4 regions of the Arthrobacter sp. Y3221087 genome follow, and region 3 is predicted to be linked to each of the others. Evidence: riboswitches for the same ligand, from Rfam matches in the RefSeq annotation. Region 3 holds a riboswitch; each other region holds the start of a gene.

Region 1 (4,194 bases), on a different contig from region 3:
TCTCGACGTTTCTAACTAAATTTGCGTGCGGAACCGGCTCTAACAGGCTGGCTTCTCGCTGTGCCTCAACGCCGTGGGGTCATAACCCAAGTGTTGGCGTAAGCACCGAAGAACTAGACTACGCTAATTTTGTCTTCGGCCGCAAATGAGGCTGGCTCCTGCGCGCCGGCTGTGATAGGAACCACAGGCCGGCCGGACGGCGGGGCCGCGCACCAACCATGGTACCGGCGGGACGGGCGCCACAGGCTCAGGCGTGCAGCCGCGGCGCGTCGAAAAAGTCCACTTCCAGGCGGCAGGACTGCTTGAAGGCCGTGACCATGGCTGCCCGCTCGGCGTCCGAGCCGCTCCGCCCGGCCGCATCCACAATGGCAATGGCCTTCCGGGTCGCTTCGGCGAAGTCCTCGTCAGCGTACGTCCGGAGCCACTCCGCGTAGGGGTGGCCTGCCGGTTCGCCCGCGGCGAGGAACTGGGCGTGGAGGGTCCTGCCCACCTCTGCATACAGCCAGAAGCACGGCAGGACAGCCGCGGCAAGCACCGCATAACTGCCCGACGCCGAGGCCGCCATGAGGTGGTCGACGTAGGACTTTGTTACGGAGCCAAGTTCGGCCTGGACGGGACGCGAGCTGAGCCAGGACCGGTGCAGCTCGGACTCAACCTCCAGGCACTGCTGCGCGGATCCGGCCCAGAACAGCTGCTCCGCCTCCGTGGGGGCCAGGGCGCTTGCCCGTGCCAGCACGCGGGAGTAGCCGTTCAGGTAGATGGCATCCTGGGCCAGGTAATAGGCAAACTCCTTTTCCGGCAGGCTGCCCGAGACCAGGCCGCGGATGAAGTCCAGGCTGTAGATGGCGTCCAGGTCCGCTTCAGCTTCAGTCCGGAGCAGGGCTTCGAATGACCCCGGCTGCGGAACGGCCCGCAGGTGGTGGAAGTGGTGCACGGGCCCGTTGCCGGCCCCTACCTCAAGCCGGGCGGAGTCCGCGAGCGCCCCCGCCAGCCAGGGCTTCACTTCCCGCAGCGACGCCTCCCAGTCCCCCCGCCGCGCCTGCACCGTGGCCATTGCAGAGGACAGCGAGCACCCCGTTCCGTGGCTGTTCCTGGTGGCCACCCGCTCCCCCGGTACCTCGATGACCTCCGCCCGCAGCAGGCCGGTGGTGTTCACCAGTGCGTCCGGGCATTGCGCATCTGGCAGGTGGCCGCCCTTCACCAGCACGGTTGCTCCGGTGGCATCGGCCAGCTTCCGCCCTTGCTCCAGGGCCCCGGCCCAGGAATCCCGGGGTTCTTCGCCCACGAGCATGGCAAGTTCGGCCAGGTTCGGGGTGATGAGGTGGGCCAGCGGCAGCAGATCGCGGAGCGCCGCCTCGGCGGATTCCTGAAGCAACCGGTCACCGCTGGTGGCCACCATTACCGGGTCGAGGACCACGACGGCGGGACGCACCTTCTCCAGCCAGGTCCGGACTGTGGCGATTACTCCGGCGTCGCCCAGCATGCCGATTTTGACGGCATCGATGCTGATGTCGTCACTGATGGCATCCAGCTGGCAGGCGAGGAATGACGCGGGCGGCAGGTGGACGGCAGCCACGCCGCGGGTGTTCTGCGCGGTGAGGGCGGCGATGGCAGCCATGCCGTAGCCGCCGTGCGCCGCAATGCTTTTCAGGTCCGCCTGGATGCCGGCGCCGCCGGACGGGTCCGAACCGGCAATGGACAGGACGCGCGGCACGTCCCGGCGCAGCGCTGGCTGGCCGGGCGCGGCCTGGACGGTTGCATCCGGGACGGCGCCGGGCTGGGAAGTTTCCGCGGGCATAAAGAGGGTCGAAGACAAAGGACATCCCTTCGCCGGTACTAGCCGGACAGGTTCAACGGGTCTGGATCTCAGCCGGCCCTTCGCGCGGCACCCCGTGTCGGTTACCCAGCCTAGCCGCTGACCTGGGAGCCGGGAAAAGTGACAGCCACCGCACGCAGGAAGTCCCCGCCTTATGGGCCGTTCCCCCCGGAATACGGAGGGGAACGGCCCATAAGGCGGGGACTTCCCGGGTCACACAGTGGCCCTGCCTGGGCTTAGAGCTCAGAGGCAGGAACCCCGACGCCCAGGATGATGGGCGCCTCGGCGGGCTTGGGCGCGCCTTCCTTGCGTTCCTGTGAGGCCGATCCGGTTTCCGGGGCCTTGGCAGCATGGCTGTGTCCGGCGCTGGGTGCCGGAACGTTCTCGTGCTGCTGCACGCTGGTTTCGTTGGCTGCACCCTGGGCGCGGCTGGCGCTGCGGTTGCGCCGCGGCCGGCGCTGGCGGGACTGGTCCACCGTGTGGTCAGACCAGTCCTTCTCCGCTTCTGCAGGAACCGGCTGCTCCGCCTCGCCAGGGCTGGCCTCGGGTTGCCTGGCTTCCGGTTCTTCCGCGGGGGTTTCGGCGGCAGGCGCCGTTTCGCCCAGGTGGGCGAAGGCTTCCGCGAGCCTGTCCAGGGTGAGGGCAGGGCGGGGCGGCTGCTCTTCCGCGTGCTCCACGAAGGGCAGGGCAACCTTCTCGCCGCCGAAGGTCAGGACAGCCGCAGGCCGTGGCGGGGTACCGGCGTCGTGCTTCTCTTCCACGGCAGGCGCCGCGGGCTGGGCCGACTGGGCCTGCCTCGCCGCCGCGACCTCGTCGTCATGCAGGTGCGCCGCATGCGCAGCCGCCGCGATGTTGGCAAGGGCCAGCCTGGTGGCTTCAGCCTTGGCGTGGCGCTCGGCGTCGGCCGGGTCCGGGTGGACGGTGTGGACATGCACAGCGGGCGCCGGCGCAACATCGGGCTGCTGGCCGCCGCGTCCGCGCCGCCGCTTGCGGTCCGGGCGTCCCCCGGGCTGGCTGCTGTCGGTCCGCTGGCCCTCGTTCCGGTGGCTTTCGGCACGGGCGTCAGGCCGGCTGTCGGTGCGCTGCACGTGGTGCTCGGCAGCAACGATGTTGGCGCGGCGGTGCTCCACGGGGTCGTCGTGGGTGACGACGCCGCGTCCGGCGCAGGCCTCGCACTGCTCGCCAAAGACCTCCAGGAGCCCGGTGCCCATGCGCTTCCGGGTCATCTGGACCAGGCCCAGGGACGTGACTTCGGCAACCTGGTGCTTGGTGCGGTCGCGGCCCAGGCATTCCACCAGGCGGCGCAAGACCAGGTCCCGGTTCGATTCCAGGACCATGTCGATGAAGTCGATGACGATGATGCCGCCGATGTCCCGGAGGCGGAGCTGGCGCACCACTTCCTCGGCTGCTTCGAGGTTGTTCTTGGTGACGGTTTCCTCAAGGTTGCCGCCGCTGCCCGTGAACTTGCCCGTATTGACGTCCACCACGGTCATGGCTTCGGTGCGGTCGATCACCAGGGAACCGCCGGACGGCAGGAAGACCTTCCGTTCCAGGGCCTTGTGGATTTGCTCGTCGATTCGCCAGGCGGCGAAGATGTCCTGGTCCTTGATCCACTTCTCAAGGCGGCCCACCAGGTCCGGGGCAACGTAGGTGACGTAGGCCTCGATGGTGTCCCAAGCCTCTTCACCGGACACAATCAGCTTGGAGAAGTCCTCGTTGAAGACGTCGCGCACAACCTTGATGGTGAGGTCCGGTTCGCCGTACAGCAGTTCGGGAGCCAGGACCTTGGTAGAGGTGGACTGGCTTTCGATGCCTTCCCACTGGGCGCGGAGCCGGTTGATGTCGTGCGTCAGCTCTTCCTCGGACGCCCCTTCGGCCGCGGTGCGCACAATGACGCCGGCCTGCTCCGGGAGGCGGTCCTTGAGGATGCGCTTAAGCCGGTTGCGTTCGACGTCGGGCAGCTTGCGTGAGATGCCAGTCATGGACCCGCCGGGAACGTACACAAGGTAACGGCCGGGCAGCGAGATCTGGCTGGTCAGGCGTGCGCCCTTGTGGCCGACCGGGTCCTTGGTGACCTGGACCAGGACGGTGTCGCCTGACTTAAGGGCGTTTTCGATGCGGCGCTGCTTGCCTTCGAGGTTGACGGCCTCCCAGTTGACCTCGCCGGCATACAGGACGGCGTTGCGACCGCGCCCGATGTCAACGAATGCTGCCTCCATGGAGGGCAGCACGTTCTGGACCTTGCCCAGGTAGACGTTGCCGATCAGCGAGTCCTGCTGGGTCTTGGAGACGAAGTGCTCGGCGAGGACACCGTCCTCGAGGACCGCGATCTGGATTCTGTCGTCGCGCTGGCGGACGATCATCTGGCGGTCCACGGA
Region 2 (4,194 bases), on a different contig from region 3:
GACATACGCACGGGCCTGGTCAGCGCCGAACGGCATGTCCTCCTGTGCCGCCCACTGCTCGGCGACGTCGTCCAGGACGTTGCCTTCGCCTTCGGTTTCGTAGGTCAGCAGGTCGGCCAGCGCCCGGACCATGGCCGGGGGCACGGCAAGAAGGGAATCGCTGGTGACATCGACCATGGTCAGCTCGTAGTCTGCTCCCCCGGCGTGTACGGCCGTACCGGCCAGGTCCCCGAGCTGTTCCACCTCGTAGTCGGTGATGTCCGGGATGCGGACCCCCTGGCCGGCGGGGGCTCCCCCGCCTTCGTCCAAAAGACCGGCGCGCTTGAGCGCTGCATCATGGGTGGCGACAAAGATCTCGGTGAAGCCCATTGGGGTAACCTTCCGTCGAAAATGCGGCGGACGGGGCGGTCACCCGCACCGGCCTTTCGGTTTCAGCCTAGTACGGGGGCACCGGCGTCAGCGTACTGCCACCCGGATGTTGTTGCGCCACGGGTCCTCGAACCGCAGCTCGGCCCCGGTGTGGCGGGACGGAACCCCGGCGACTTTCAGGCGGTCAGCCAGCGCGCCGACGTCGTCACCGTTGGGCACTTCGATGAGCACCTCACCCAGGCCCAGCGTGTCCTTCCGGGGCCCGGCGCCCCGGCTGTTCCAGACGTTCATGGCCATGTGGTGGTGGTACCGGCCTGCAGAGACAAAGAGGGCCTGCCCGTGCCACCCCGCGGTCTTCTCGAAGCCGAGGATGCCAACGTAGAAGTTGCGGGCGGACTGCACGTCGCCCACCTGGAGGTGGACGTGGCCGACGCCGGCCGCGGTGGAGTGCTGCGCTTCCAGGGATTCCTCCGTGAGGTGCTGCTCGAGGTAACGCTGCGGCGGCAGTGCCAGGCTGTCCATCACCACGTCCGTCCCGTTCCAGGACCAGTTGCTGCGCGGCCGGTCCCAGTACAGCTCAATGCCGTTGCCTTCCGGGTCATTGAAATAGAAGGCCTCGCTGACGAGGTGGTCGGCGCTGCCGGTGAACGAATGCGGGTCGAAGCGGGCGGCGGTGGCGATGGTTGCAGCAAGGGAGGCCTGGTCCTCGAACAACAGCGCGGTATGGAAGAGGCCGGCCTCCCCCCTGCCCGGAAGGTTCAGTCCGGGAGCGGGTGCCAGGTGGACAAGCGGCTTCTGGCGGCGGCCGAGGTAGAGGCCGCCGTCCTGCTCGGCGACGACGTCGAGGCCGAGGGCGCGCTGGTAGTAGTCGGTCATGACCTTCATGTCACCGACCTTGAGCATCACGGTGCCCATGGTGAGGTCGGCGGGAAGAAGATCCTGGCTGGTGGCTTCTGCGGTCATTGAGTGCTCCCTGTGCTGGGGCCGAACTGAGGGAACGGCCTGTCACAGTTAAAATTACTTGAACCTTCAATTTATTCCAAGTACTTTTCTATGGTCCGCGGGTGATGATGCGGCCTCCCAGCACCACGTGGGAAAGATCCCGGACAGCTTCCGGCCGGGTGCGCGGATCCTCCCGGCAGAGAACGACGTCGGCACGCGCCCCCTCAGCCACGCCGTCGGCTCCGAGCCACTCCCGCGCCGCCCAGCAGGCAGCGTCCAGCGCAGCCGCCATGGGCAGGCCTGCCTGGTGCAGGGCAAGGATCTCGTCGGCGATCCTGCCGTGCCTGATGACGCTGCCGGCGTCGGTACCTGCGTAAATCCTCACGCCGGCGTCGTAAGCCTCACCCACCCGCTCCAGGCGCCGCTCCCACAGGGCCATCATGTGCGCCGCGTAGCGCGGGAATTTGTGCTGTGCCTGCGCAGCAATGTCGGGGAACGTGGCGATGTTGACCAGGGTAGGGACGATGGGCACGCCCTGTTCCGCAAAACGGGGAAGGTGCCGCGGCAGGAGCCCGGTGGCGTGCTCGATGCAGTCAATGCCCGCATCCAGCATCTGGTCAAGGGTGTCTTCGGCGAAGCAGTGCGCAGTAACGCGGGCGCCCTCGTCATGGGCGGCCCGGACGGCGTCACGGACGACGCCGGCCGGAAACGAGGGTGCCAGGTCGCCGGCTCCGCGGTCGATCCAGTCCCCGACGAGCTTGACCCAGCCGTCGCCGTCGCGGGCCTGTTTGCGCACGGCCTCCACCAGGTCCTCCGGTTCCACCTCGTCCGCGAAGCCGCGGAGGTACCGGCGTGTGCGGGCCACATGGCGTCCGGCCCGGATCAGCACCGGGAAGTCCCGGCCGCCCTGCATCCACCGGGTGTCGGCCGGTGAGCCGGCATCACGCACCAGCAGCGTTCCGGCAGCCAGGTCCGCCCGGGCCTGGCCCGCCGCGGCGTCGGAATCCACCGGACCCTCCGGCCCCAGCCCGATATGGCAGTGGGCATCCACCAGGCCGGGCAGCACCCACCCGTCCAGCACCCGGTCCGGAGCCTGCTGCGGGCGGATAAACGTCAGCACCCCGTCCACGGACCACAGGCCCCGGTGTTCGCTGGCCGGCCCGGTCAGCACAGGGCCGCTGAATTCTATGATTTCCGGCATCGGACTCCCTTTTCGCCGCCAGTCATGCTAGCACCGGCAGTCGTGGCAAGGATCTGCGAAGCGGCTGTGGTAGCTTCGTTCCTGACCACACGGGGGCCCCTGCAGGGGCTGAGATCGGGCTGAGGCAGCCTGCGACCGTCGAACCTGTCCGGGTAATGCCGGCGAAGGAAGTGAGTATTCCTTGAGTACACCAAATGAACAGCGGAGCCCTGCCCAAAACCAGTCCGGGAGCGCACTGCCGGACGGAAAGCCAGGGGCACCTGCCACCCGGTCACTGGCATCGCATGCGCTGGCCTTCATCGAAGATGGCGAATCCGGCATCCGGGTCCCGGTGACGGAAATCTCCCTGGAACCGTCCCCCAATGGAGAGGCGAACCCGCCCTTCCGCACCTACCGGACCGCCGGACCGGGCAGTGATCCGGTAATGGGGCTGCCGCCTTTCCGGGCAGCATGGATCGCGGAGAGGGGAGACACCGAGGCGTACAGCGGCAGGGGCAGGAACCTGCTCGACGACGGCCGCTCGGCTGTCCGCCGCGGCGCCGCGTCAGCCGAGTGGAAGGGCGCGCAGCCGGTGCCCCGCCGCGCCGTCGTGGGACGGACCGTGACCCAGATGCACTATGCCAGGCAGGGCATCATCACCCCTGAGATGCGCTTCGTGGCCCTGCGCGAAAACTGCGACGTGGAGCTGGTCCGCAGCGAGCTGGCGGCGGGCCGCGCCATCATCCCCAGCAACATCAACCACCCCGAGTCGGAGCCGATGATCATCGGCAAGGCATTCCTGGTGAAGATTAACGCCAACATCGGCAACTCCGCTGTCACCAGTTCCATCGCGGAAGAGGTGGACAAGCTGCAGTGGGCCACGCAGTGGGGCGCGGACACCGTGATGGACCTCTCCACCGGCGATGACATCCACACCACGCGGGAATGGATCATCCGGAACTCCCCCGTGCCGATCGGTACCGTGCCCATCTACCAGGCGCTGGAGAAGGTCAATGGCGAAGCCCACAAGCTGACCTGGGAGATCTTCCGCGACACCGTCATTGAGCAGTGCGAGCAGGGCGTGGACTACATGACGGTGCACGCCGGCGTCCTCCTGCGCTACGTGCCGCTGACAGCAAACCGGGTCACGGGCATCGTGTCGCGCGGCGGCTCCATCATGGCCGGCTGGTGCCTGGCCCACCACCAGGAGAATTTCCTCTACACGCACTTCGACGAGCTGTGTGAAATCTTCGCCAAATACGACGTCGCGTTTTCCCTTGGGGACGGGCTGCGGCCGGGCGCCACGGCGGACGCGAACGACGCCGCCCAGTTCGCGGAGCTGGACACGCTCGCGGAACTCACCCTGCGGGCCTGGGAATACGACGTCCAGGTGATGGTGGAAGGTCCCGGGCACATCCCCTTCCACCTGGTCCGTGAAAACGTGGAGCGCCAGCAGGAGCTGTGCAAGGGTGCGCCCTTCTACACCCTGGGTCCCCTGGTTACCGACGTGGCACCCGGCTACGACCACATCACCTCAGCCATCGGCGCTACGGAAATCGCCCGCTACGGCACGGCGATGCTCTGCTACGTGACACCGAAGGAACACCTCGGCCTGCCCAACAAGGACGACGTCAAGACGGGGGTCATCACCTACAAAATCGCAGCGCACGCTGCGGACCTGGCCAAGGGCCACCCCGGCGCGC
Region 3 (4,194 bases):
GTCCAGGCTGGCCTTCTTGGCCACATAGCGGGAGACGCTGGGGCCGGTGTCCCTGCCGGCCAAGCCGAACAGCACATCCGCCACCGCGTCGCTGGTGAGCTCCCCCGGAAGTTCCAGCTCTCCGGCAGCCTCGGCGGCCGCCGCCCGAAGGGCCGCTTCGAACGGCTTTTCCAGGATCTGCCGGACCTGGATCAGCCCGGCATCCCATTCCCAGTGGTCCGTGACGCCGTCCAGCCCGGAGTAGTGCAGCTCGTACAGGCAGAAAAGGGCCAGCTGGGCATCGTCGTCGCCGATGATGTCCACGGTTTCGGCCAGCCGGTTCGAGGCGAGCTCCCGCAGCCCGGCCAATGATTCGACGGAGCCTCCAGGCGCGCCTGCAAGTACGTTGAACAGCGTGCTGCTGATGGGGCCTCGGGGTTCCGGGATTCGCATGGGTTGCTCCTAGGTCTCGGGTTGTGACCGTGCCGTCTGCGCTGGCGGCCGGTGGGTGTGGTCAGGATTTCCGGCTGTCCGCCGGCGTGGTCCGCGGGGAGAGGAGGACCGCAAGCGTGATCATGGCCAGCCCCAAAATGAGGTGCAGCCAGTTGTCCGCATAGTTTTCCGGGATGAAGTTCGCGGGGGTGTCGTCCCCGATGAGCAGTCCGTACAGCCAGAGGACCAAGTAGATGACGCCGCCGTATATAAGGAAGTTCCGGGCCTGCCGGTGGGTGCGTGCCATGAACACTCCGGCGGCGCCGAAGAGGAGGTGGACAAGATTGTGGAGGACGGACACTTGGAACGTACCCAGCAAAAGGGCCTCTGAACCGGGGCCGGCAAAGTCGAGGGAGCCGTAGTTGCTGGTGATACCCGGAACGAATCCAAGGATGCCGGCGAACAGGAAGATGCCGGCAACAGCCAGCGTGGACCACTGCAGCGCGGTTCGGACGCCCGGTGGGCGGGTGCTGACTGCCATGTCCTGGACTCCTCGTACGCGGTGGAAACAACATAGTAAGCATGATTACTAATAAAAGCTAAGCAGGCTTTGTTTCCCCGCCGGCAGCTGGAAACCCGTCAGGCCAGCCCGGTCCAAGTGTAGGGGTTCGGGTGGTGCCCGCCGCTGCGGCCCTGCTCATACCCCTGCTGCCAGGCCTTGCCGACGGCGGACACCAGCTCGGCCAGCAGGGGATAGTAGGGATGGTCCGGGCCGATGAAGATCATCTCGTCTTCGGCCTTGTCCACCGCCGCCCGGACGGGATTGTCAGCGGGAGTGCCGGTCATGGTGCCCCGTCAGCCCCGGTCGACCGCAACACCTCACGCATGGCCTCCACCACCAGGTCGTGGTCCTGCACCTGCGGCAGCCCGGACACGGTGACGGTGGCCACCGCTCCCACGCCCGTCACATAGACAGGGAAAGACCCGCCATGTGCCGCGTAGCGGGTCTGGTCGAACCAGCCCTCGTCCTCGATCCTGCCTCCGCGCAGCCGCCCGCGCAGCCCCACCAGCAGGGAAGGCACTTCGTACCGTGCGGCTGTCCGTTGCTTCGCGCGGATCCAGTGTTCGTTGTCCGGCGTGGCGCCCGGCAATGCCACATGGAAGAGGACCTGTTCGCCCTTGGTGATGTCGATAGCGATGGGCAGGCCGCGCTCCTTGCCCAGCTCCACCAGGAGGAGGCCAAGGTTGAGCGCATCATCCATGGAGAAGCCCGGAAACTGGAGTTCATGGATTTCACCCTCGACGCGGCCGATGAGGACCTGCAGGGATCCCTCCGGCTGGGCGGAATCGGAGTCTGGATCGAACTCAGTCACATGCGGCGGATTGGCAGTCATGGCCCACAATCTACCCCTGTCCCGGTGTAAACTGGACCACGCCCAACAGGGCAATCCAATGCATTATTCAAGCAAGCAACACATAACGACAGGGGAGCGCCGCCGTCGGGCCCGCATGGCCGGGAACCGCAGGTGGGCGCTGAGAGTGCGGACAGCCGCAGACCCTCGAACCTGATCCGGTTAGTACCGGCGCAAGGGAGTCGAGTTCTCGAAGTCCGGCAGCGGCGAAGTGCCGTCTGCCGTGCTTTCCCCTCCTGTTTCCCAGGAGGATTTTTTTCATGAGCACTGCAGCAATCAAGAAGACCACCAGCAAGTCCTGGCGCGTCGTGGACATCGTGGTGGCGGCCCTGATCGCTATCGCCGGCGGCGTGATTTTCTGGGCCTGGTCCCAGGGCGCGGCCGCGGTATCCGGCCCGATGAACGCCGTCTACCCGCCCCTCACCGGCCTGATCGCCGGCGGCTGGATGATCCCGGCAGTGCTGGGCATGCTGATCATCCGCAAGCCCGGCGCTGCGCTGTTCTGCGAGACCGTGGCAGCCACCGGTGAGCTCCTGATGGGCTCACAGTACGGCGCGTCCGTGCTGTTCTCCGGCTTCGTCCAGGGCCTGGGCGCCGAAATCATCTTCGCGATTTTCGTCTACAAGAAGTTCAACCTGCCGGTGTCGCTGCTGGCCGGTGCTGCCGCGGGCCTGTTCTGCGGCCTGAACGATTCCTTCGCGCCGTGGGGCTGGAACATCGCGTACTCCGGCGGTGACAAGCTGGCCTACATCATCTTCACCGCCATCTCCGGCGCGATCATCGCCGGTGCCCTGTCCTGGATCGCCACCCGCGGCCTGGCCAGGACCGGGGTCCTGAGCTCCTTCGCTTCCCGCAAGGCAGCAACGGAGCCTGTCTTCTCCTGATGCAGGCACCTACCCACCACGGCACGGCCGGGGCGGTGCGGCCGGCCGCAGTCACGGCGCGTGGCTGGGGCTGGCGGCATGCAGGGCGTGCCAAGCCCGCCGTCCACGCCCTTGACCTGGACATCTCACCGGGGGAGCGCGTCCTGCTGCTCGGACCCTCGGGCGCCGGCAAGTCCACGCTGCTGCACGCCCTCGCCGGGGTCCTGGGCGATGTGAACGACGACGGCGAGGCCGGCGACTCCGACGAGTCAGGTTCACTGCTCGTCGACGGCGGGTCCCCCCGGGGGCAGCGCGGACGGGCCGGACTGATGCAGCAGGACCCCGAAACCCAGGTGGTCCTCTCCAGGGTCGGGGACGACGTCGCGTTCGGCGCGGAGAACCTCGCCGTCCCCCGCGACGCCATCTGGACCCGAGTGCACGAGGCGCTCGCCGACGTCGGGCTGTCCCACCTGCCGCTGGACCATCCGACGTCGGCGCTGTCCGGCGGGCAGAAACAGCGGCTTGCGCTGGCAGGCATCCTGGCGATGCGGCCCGGGCTGATCCTGCTGGACGAACCCACCGCCAACCTCGATCCGGCCGGGGTGCTGGAGGTCCGGGACGCCGTGGCTCGCTGCCTGGACAAGACCGGTGCCACGCTGGTGGTGGTGGAGCACCGGGTGTCGGTGTGGAAGGACCTGGTGGACCGGATCGTGGTCCTGCAACCAGGCTCAGCCGCCGATTCTGGCGTCCTCCTGGAAGGTCCGCCGGACCGGGTCCTGGACGAGGCCCGCACCATGCTGGCCGCCGCAGGGGTGTGGGTGCCCGGCTACGTGCCGGCCACCCGTCCCCGCACAGACGCCACCTGTCCGGGCGCGGGAGACCTGATGCTGGCCGCGGAGAAAGTGGCTGTCTCCCGGGAACGCCCGCGCCGCAGCGGATTCCGGAAAATCCAGCCGCTTCCGGTGCAGGAGGACATCACCGCGCAGGTACGGGCCGGGCAGGCGCTTGCCATCACCGGGCCCAACGGTGCCGGTAAGTCCACCTTTGCACTGACCCTCGCGGGGCTGCTGGAGCCGGTTGCGGGCAAGATCTCGGCAACAACCCGCCTCAGCCGGGGCGCGGGAATCGACCCCTTCAGGTGGAGGGCCGAGCAACTGATCGAGCGGATAGGCACGGTGTTCCAGGAGCCGGAACACCAGTTTGTCACCGGCAGGGTGCATGATGAGCTGCTGTTTGGCCCGCACCATCTGGGCCACGGCGAGGACCGCGTTGACGAGCTGCTGGAGCGGCTGAGGCTCACGCCCCTGGTGGATGCCAATCCCTACACCCTCTCGGGCGGGGAGAAGCGGCGGCTCTCGGTGGCAACCGTCCTGGCGGCCAGCCCGCAGGTCCTGGTCCTGGATGAGCCCACATTCGGCCAGGACGCCAACACCTGGGCTGAGCTGGCGTCCTTCCTCTCCGAGCTCCTGGACTCCGGCACCGCCGTGGTGTCCGTGACCCACGACGCC
Region 4 (4,194 bases), on a different contig from region 3:
GGAAACGCTGTATCAGGATGGTTTTACCTACCGTTTTGGACGGCTTGCAGTCGGTGGTGCCTGCACCCCGTTACAGGAACTCGGCTCGTCCTTCCAAGGGTGATGACGCCAGTGCATGCTCGCGGCGGGGTATGCGGCCGCCGCGGTTCGCCAGCCTTCCAGAGAGGACTGCGTGTTTAAATGCGGTGGCCATGCGCACCGGATTCTGTGCCCGGGTGACAGCTGTAGCCAGCAGGACAGCGTCACACCCCAGTTCCATTGCAAAGGCCGCGTCCGAGGCGGTTCCGATGCCAGCGTCGAGCACGACGGGCACGGAAGCGCGGGACACAATCAGCTCGATGTTGTGCGGGCTCGGGATGCCCAGGCCCGTGCCGATGGGTGAGCCAAGGGGCATAACGGTGGAGGCTCCCAGATGCTCGAGCCGTAGGGCCAGGACCGGATCATCGTTGGTGTACGCGAATACCTTGAAGCCGCGGTTGACCAATTGCTCCGTGGCATCGACCAGTTCCACGGCATCGGGCAACAGGGTGTGCTCGTCAGCTATCACCTCGAGCTTGCCCAGTCGGTTTCCAATGCTTCGCGCGCCATTTCGGCGGTGAGCACCGCATCTTTTGCCGTGAAGCAGCCTGCGGTGTTGGGCAGCACCCGGATCTTGTGGTCGAGCAGGAGTTGGAATAAGGAACCGGCCTCCGACGGCGAATAGCGCCGCATGGCGACGGTGGTCAGCTCGGTCCCAGAAGCAACGAGGGCGCTTCCGAGTCCGTCCAGGCTGGGGGCTCCGCCAATGCCCATAATGAGCCGCGAAGTTATTTCGACTCCGTCAATGATCAACGGATCGCTGTCCACGCACATTTCGGTGGTGATGGTCATCAGCTAACCTTTCAGGCCTCAGGAGAGGACGGACTCCGTGGCTGCCTTGCGCGAGGCAAAGGAGCTCAGGACCCCGGTCTTCGCCAGGCCACGGGTCGCGATCCATGACAGGGCACCGGCGATGACCGCGCCGGAAATCGCGGTGAAGATGATGTAGGCAAGCTTGTCACCGCCGGAGTACGCAATGTTCCAGCCCCACGGCGCGAAGGAATCGTTCAGGCCGCAGAACAGGCCCGCGGCAGCACCGGCCAGCAGCGACACCGGCAGGTTGAACTTCTTGTAAACGATGATCGCGAAGATGATTTCAGCGCCCAGGCCCTGGACCAAGCCTGAGAACAGCACCGAGGCGCCGTACTGCGAGCCCATCAGGAGCTCACCGGTGGCTGCCACGGTCTCGCAGAACAATGCCGCGCCGGGCTTGCGGATGATCAGCATGCCCAGCACTGCCGGGATCATCCAGCCGCCGGCGATCAGGCCGGTCAGGGGCGGGTAAACCGCGTTCATGGGCCCGGAGACCGCGGCCGCGCCCTGGGACCAGGCCCAGAAAATCACGCCGCCGGCGATGGCGATCAGGGCCGCCACCACGATGTCCACGACGCGCCAGGACTTGCTGGTGGTCTTCTTGATTGCTGCAGTGCTCATGAAAAAATCCTCCTGGGAAACAGGAGGGGAAAGCACGGCACGCGGCTACTGCCGTTACCGGACTTCGAGAACTCGACTCCCTTGCGCCGGTACTAGCCGGATCAGGTTCGAGGGTCTGCGGCTGTCCGCACTCTCAGCGCCCACCTGCGGTCCCCGGCCATGGCCAGTGCCGGATGGCGGCGCTCCCCTGTCGTTGTATGAATGGCTACAAACTGTAAGGCCTGGCACGTGTCCAGGCCTTACAGTTTCCCTGGGTCAGGGCGTGAAAATGACGAAGAATTTTCTGATGCGCTCCTGGATTTCCCAGGTGCCCTTCCAACCGATGGGGAAGATAGCTGCGGTTCCGGCCTCTACGGTAGTCGGCTCTCCGCCATCCTCGGTAACCACCATGCGGCCTTCAAGGACGTAGATCGACTCGCCGCGCTCCAGAAACTCCCATCGTGAAAGGCCTGGGTCAGCTTCCCAGACTCCGGAGAGGATCCGGGAATCATCGCTGGTAAAGGGGATAGTGATCCGCGTCGGAATCTCGTCGCCCAGCACTTCGGCCAGGGGTGGACCGAGCGGTGCTTCGTCCAGCTTCCCCTGGAAGAGGGCGGTCGGCTCGAAAGTTATGCTCATGTGAATCTTCCTTTCTGGGTTGCTCCCCCGGGACGGGAGAGTCGGTGTTGGGATCCCCGACTGGTCTAAGCAGCGGGAGAACTTTCCGGGATGGCTGGCGGCAGGGTTGACGACAACCTTGGCCCGGGGTTTTGTTGGTGGGGGTTATTCGACGATCTCGCCCGTGGTTTCGAAGGTAGCGATTTTGCCGATGCGGCGCTCATGGCGTTCGGCATTAGTAAATGGTTCTGCCAGGAATGCTTTGACCAGTTCCGTGGCCTCTTCGACGCTGTGCTGCCTGCCTCCGACGGCGACCACGTTGGCATCGTTGTGTTGGCGGGCGAGCCTGGCTGTGTCGAGGTTCCACGCGAGGGCTGCCCGGACTCCCTTGACCTTGTTTGCGGCGATTTGCTCGCCGTTGCCGGAGCCGCCCAGCACGATTCCGAGCGCGTCCATGCCTGCCGCCCGGTCGGCCACGACGGCGGCGGCGGCGTTGATGCAGAATGCGGGGTAGTCGTCCTCGGCGTCGTAGGCGGCCGGTCCGTGGTCCACCATCTCGTAGCCGCTGGCTGCGAGCGAGGTGATCAGATGGGAGCTGAGCTCCATGCCGGCGTGGTCGGTTGCGATGTGAACGCGCATTATGGGTCCTTCAAGATTGGTAACGGTGATGGGGCGGCCTGCTGCTATGCGAAGGCAAGCTGGCCGTTCGCGCGCAGCGACTCGATTGCCTCAGCAGGGGAAGGTTTGCCGTACACGGCCGAGCCCGCGACAAAGACGTTGGCGCCGGCCTCGGCGGCACGGGTGATGGTTTCTTCCGTGATGCCGCCGTCCACCTGGATGGCTACGTTCACCCCTGAACCGTCGACGGCGGCGCGAGCCCGGCGGATCTTGGGCAGCATCACGTCCAAAAAGGCCTGGCCGCCAAAGCCCGGTTCAACGGTCATGATCAGCAGCATGTCCAGTTCGGAAAGCATGTCCAGGTACGGTTCCACCGGCGTGGCAGGGCGCAGGGCCATGCCGGCCTTCGAGCCCCGGGCGCGAAGCTCACGGGCAAGCTTGATCGGTGCAACCGATGCTTCAACATGGAAGGTGACCGAGGCAATCCCGGCGTCAGCGAACTGGGGGGCCCAGGTGTCAGCATTGGAAATCATCAGATGGGCATCCAGCGGCACAGGACTGACCTTCTGGATCCTTTCCACGACAGGCAGGCCGATGGTCAGGTTCGGGACGAAGTGGTTGTCCATAACGTCCACGTGGACAGCATCGGCATTGCTGATGCGGGCAAGCTCTGCTTCGAGGTTGACGAAGTCGGCCGACAGGATGCTGGGATTGATACAGCAATTTAGGGGTGGCTTGGACATGGTGTCCGCCTTTCTGATCTGCGGCCACTGCGCGGGACCCCTATGGGTCCCGCGCAGGGCGCACTCAATGGTTCAGGATGCCTTCCGGGCGCTGGAGAGCGCGCCCTCAACATCGGCCAGCAGTTCCTTCCAGCTGGCCACGAACTTGTCCAGACCTTCGGATTCCAGGAGAGTGACGACGTCGTTGTAGGAGACGCCGAGGCGCTCGATGGCGGTGAGCACACCTTGTGCTTCCTCGTATGTGCCGGTGATCGTGTCGCCGGTGATCACGCCGTGGTCGAAAGTGGCGTCCAGCGTTTTCTCGGGCATGGTGTTTACCACGTCGACGGCGGCGAGTTCGGTGACGTAGAGGGTGTCCGAGTAAGCGGGGTCCTTCACACCGGTGGAGGCCCATAGCGGCCGCTGCCGGCGGGCGCCGGCTTGAGCCAGGACTGCCCAGCGTTCAGTGGCAAACAGCTCCTCGTAGACCTGGTAAGCCAAGCGGGCGTTGGCGACGCCTGCCTTGCCCTTGAGCGCCCTGGCTTCGTCGGTGCCGATGGCGTCGAGGCGCTTGTCGATCTCGGTATCCACACGCGAAACGAAGAAGGACGCCACCGAATGGATCTTCGAGAGGTCGTGGCCGTTCTCCTTGGCCTGTTTCAGGCCGGCCTGGAAGGCGTTGATGACGGCACGGTAGCGCTCCAGCGAGAAGATCAGGGTCACATTGACGCTGATACCCTCGGCC

Evidence for each region. Region 3 has a riboswitch for thiamine pyrophosphate ahead of AC5RUO_RS18430 (ECF transporter S component). Riboswitches for the same ligand answer to the same signal wherever they lie in the genome.
Region 1: another riboswitch for thiamine pyrophosphate. It lies ahead of thiD (bifunctional hydroxymethylpyrimidine kinase/phosphomethylpyrimidine kinase); the one in region 3 lies ahead of AC5RUO_RS18430 (ECF transporter S component).
Region 2: another riboswitch for thiamine pyrophosphate. It lies ahead of thiC (phosphomethylpyrimidine synthase ThiC); the one in region 3 lies ahead of AC5RUO_RS18430 (ECF transporter S component).
Region 4: another riboswitch for thiamine pyrophosphate. It lies ahead of AC5RUO_RS00055 (ECF transporter S component); the one in region 3 lies ahead of AC5RUO_RS18430 (ECF transporter S component).

The regions. Positions count from the first base shown of each region.
Region 1 covers NZ_JBNHFE010000001.1:1,611,707-1,615,900, reverse strand. Annotated here, with positions in the region: gene thiD (bifunctional hydroxymethylpyrimidine kinase/phosphomethylpyrimidine kinase) at 248-1,798, opposite strand; TPP riboswitch at 1,806-1,903, opposite strand; gene AC5RUO_RS07655 (Rne/Rng family ribonuclease) at 2,053-4,194, opposite strand, start outside.
Region 2 covers NZ_JBNHFE010000001.1:1,527,416-1,531,609, reverse strand. Annotated here, with positions in the region: gene AC5RUO_RS07235 (hypothetical protein) at 1-369, opposite strand, end outside; gene AC5RUO_RS07230 (VOC family protein) at 457-1,332, opposite strand; gene AC5RUO_RS07225 (amidohydrolase family protein) at 1,421-2,512, opposite strand; TPP riboswitch at 2,592-2,699, shown strand; gene thiC (phosphomethylpyrimidine synthase ThiC) at 2,694-4,194, shown strand, end outside.
Region 3 covers NZ_JBNHFE010000009.1:53,835-58,028, reverse strand. Annotated here, with positions in the region: gene AC5RUO_RS18450 (iron-containing redox enzyme family protein) at 1-432, opposite strand, end outside; gene AC5RUO_RS18445 (DUF4383 domain-containing protein) at 494-952, opposite strand; gene AC5RUO_RS18440 (hypothetical protein) at 1,051-1,257, opposite strand; gene AC5RUO_RS18435 (heme-degrading domain-containing protein) at 1,254-1,805, opposite strand; TPP riboswitch at 1,886-2,021, shown strand; gene AC5RUO_RS18430 (ECF transporter S component) at 2,084-2,707, shown strand; gene AC5RUO_RS18425 (ABC transporter ATP-binding protein) at 2,707-4,194, shown strand, end outside.
Region 4 covers NZ_JBNHFE010000001.1:8,674-12,867, reverse strand. Annotated here, with positions in the region: partial or broken gene AC5RUO_RS00060 (thiazole synthase) at 71-870, opposite strand; gene AC5RUO_RS00055 (ECF transporter S component) at 889-1,512, opposite strand; TPP riboswitch at 1,573-1,711, opposite strand; gene AC5RUO_RS00050 (cupin domain-containing protein) at 1,768-2,130, opposite strand; gene AC5RUO_RS00045 (ribose-5-phosphate isomerase) at 2,275-2,748, opposite strand; gene rpe (ribulose-phosphate 3-epimerase) at 2,793-3,470, opposite strand; gene tal (transaldolase) at 3,543-4,194, opposite strand, start outside.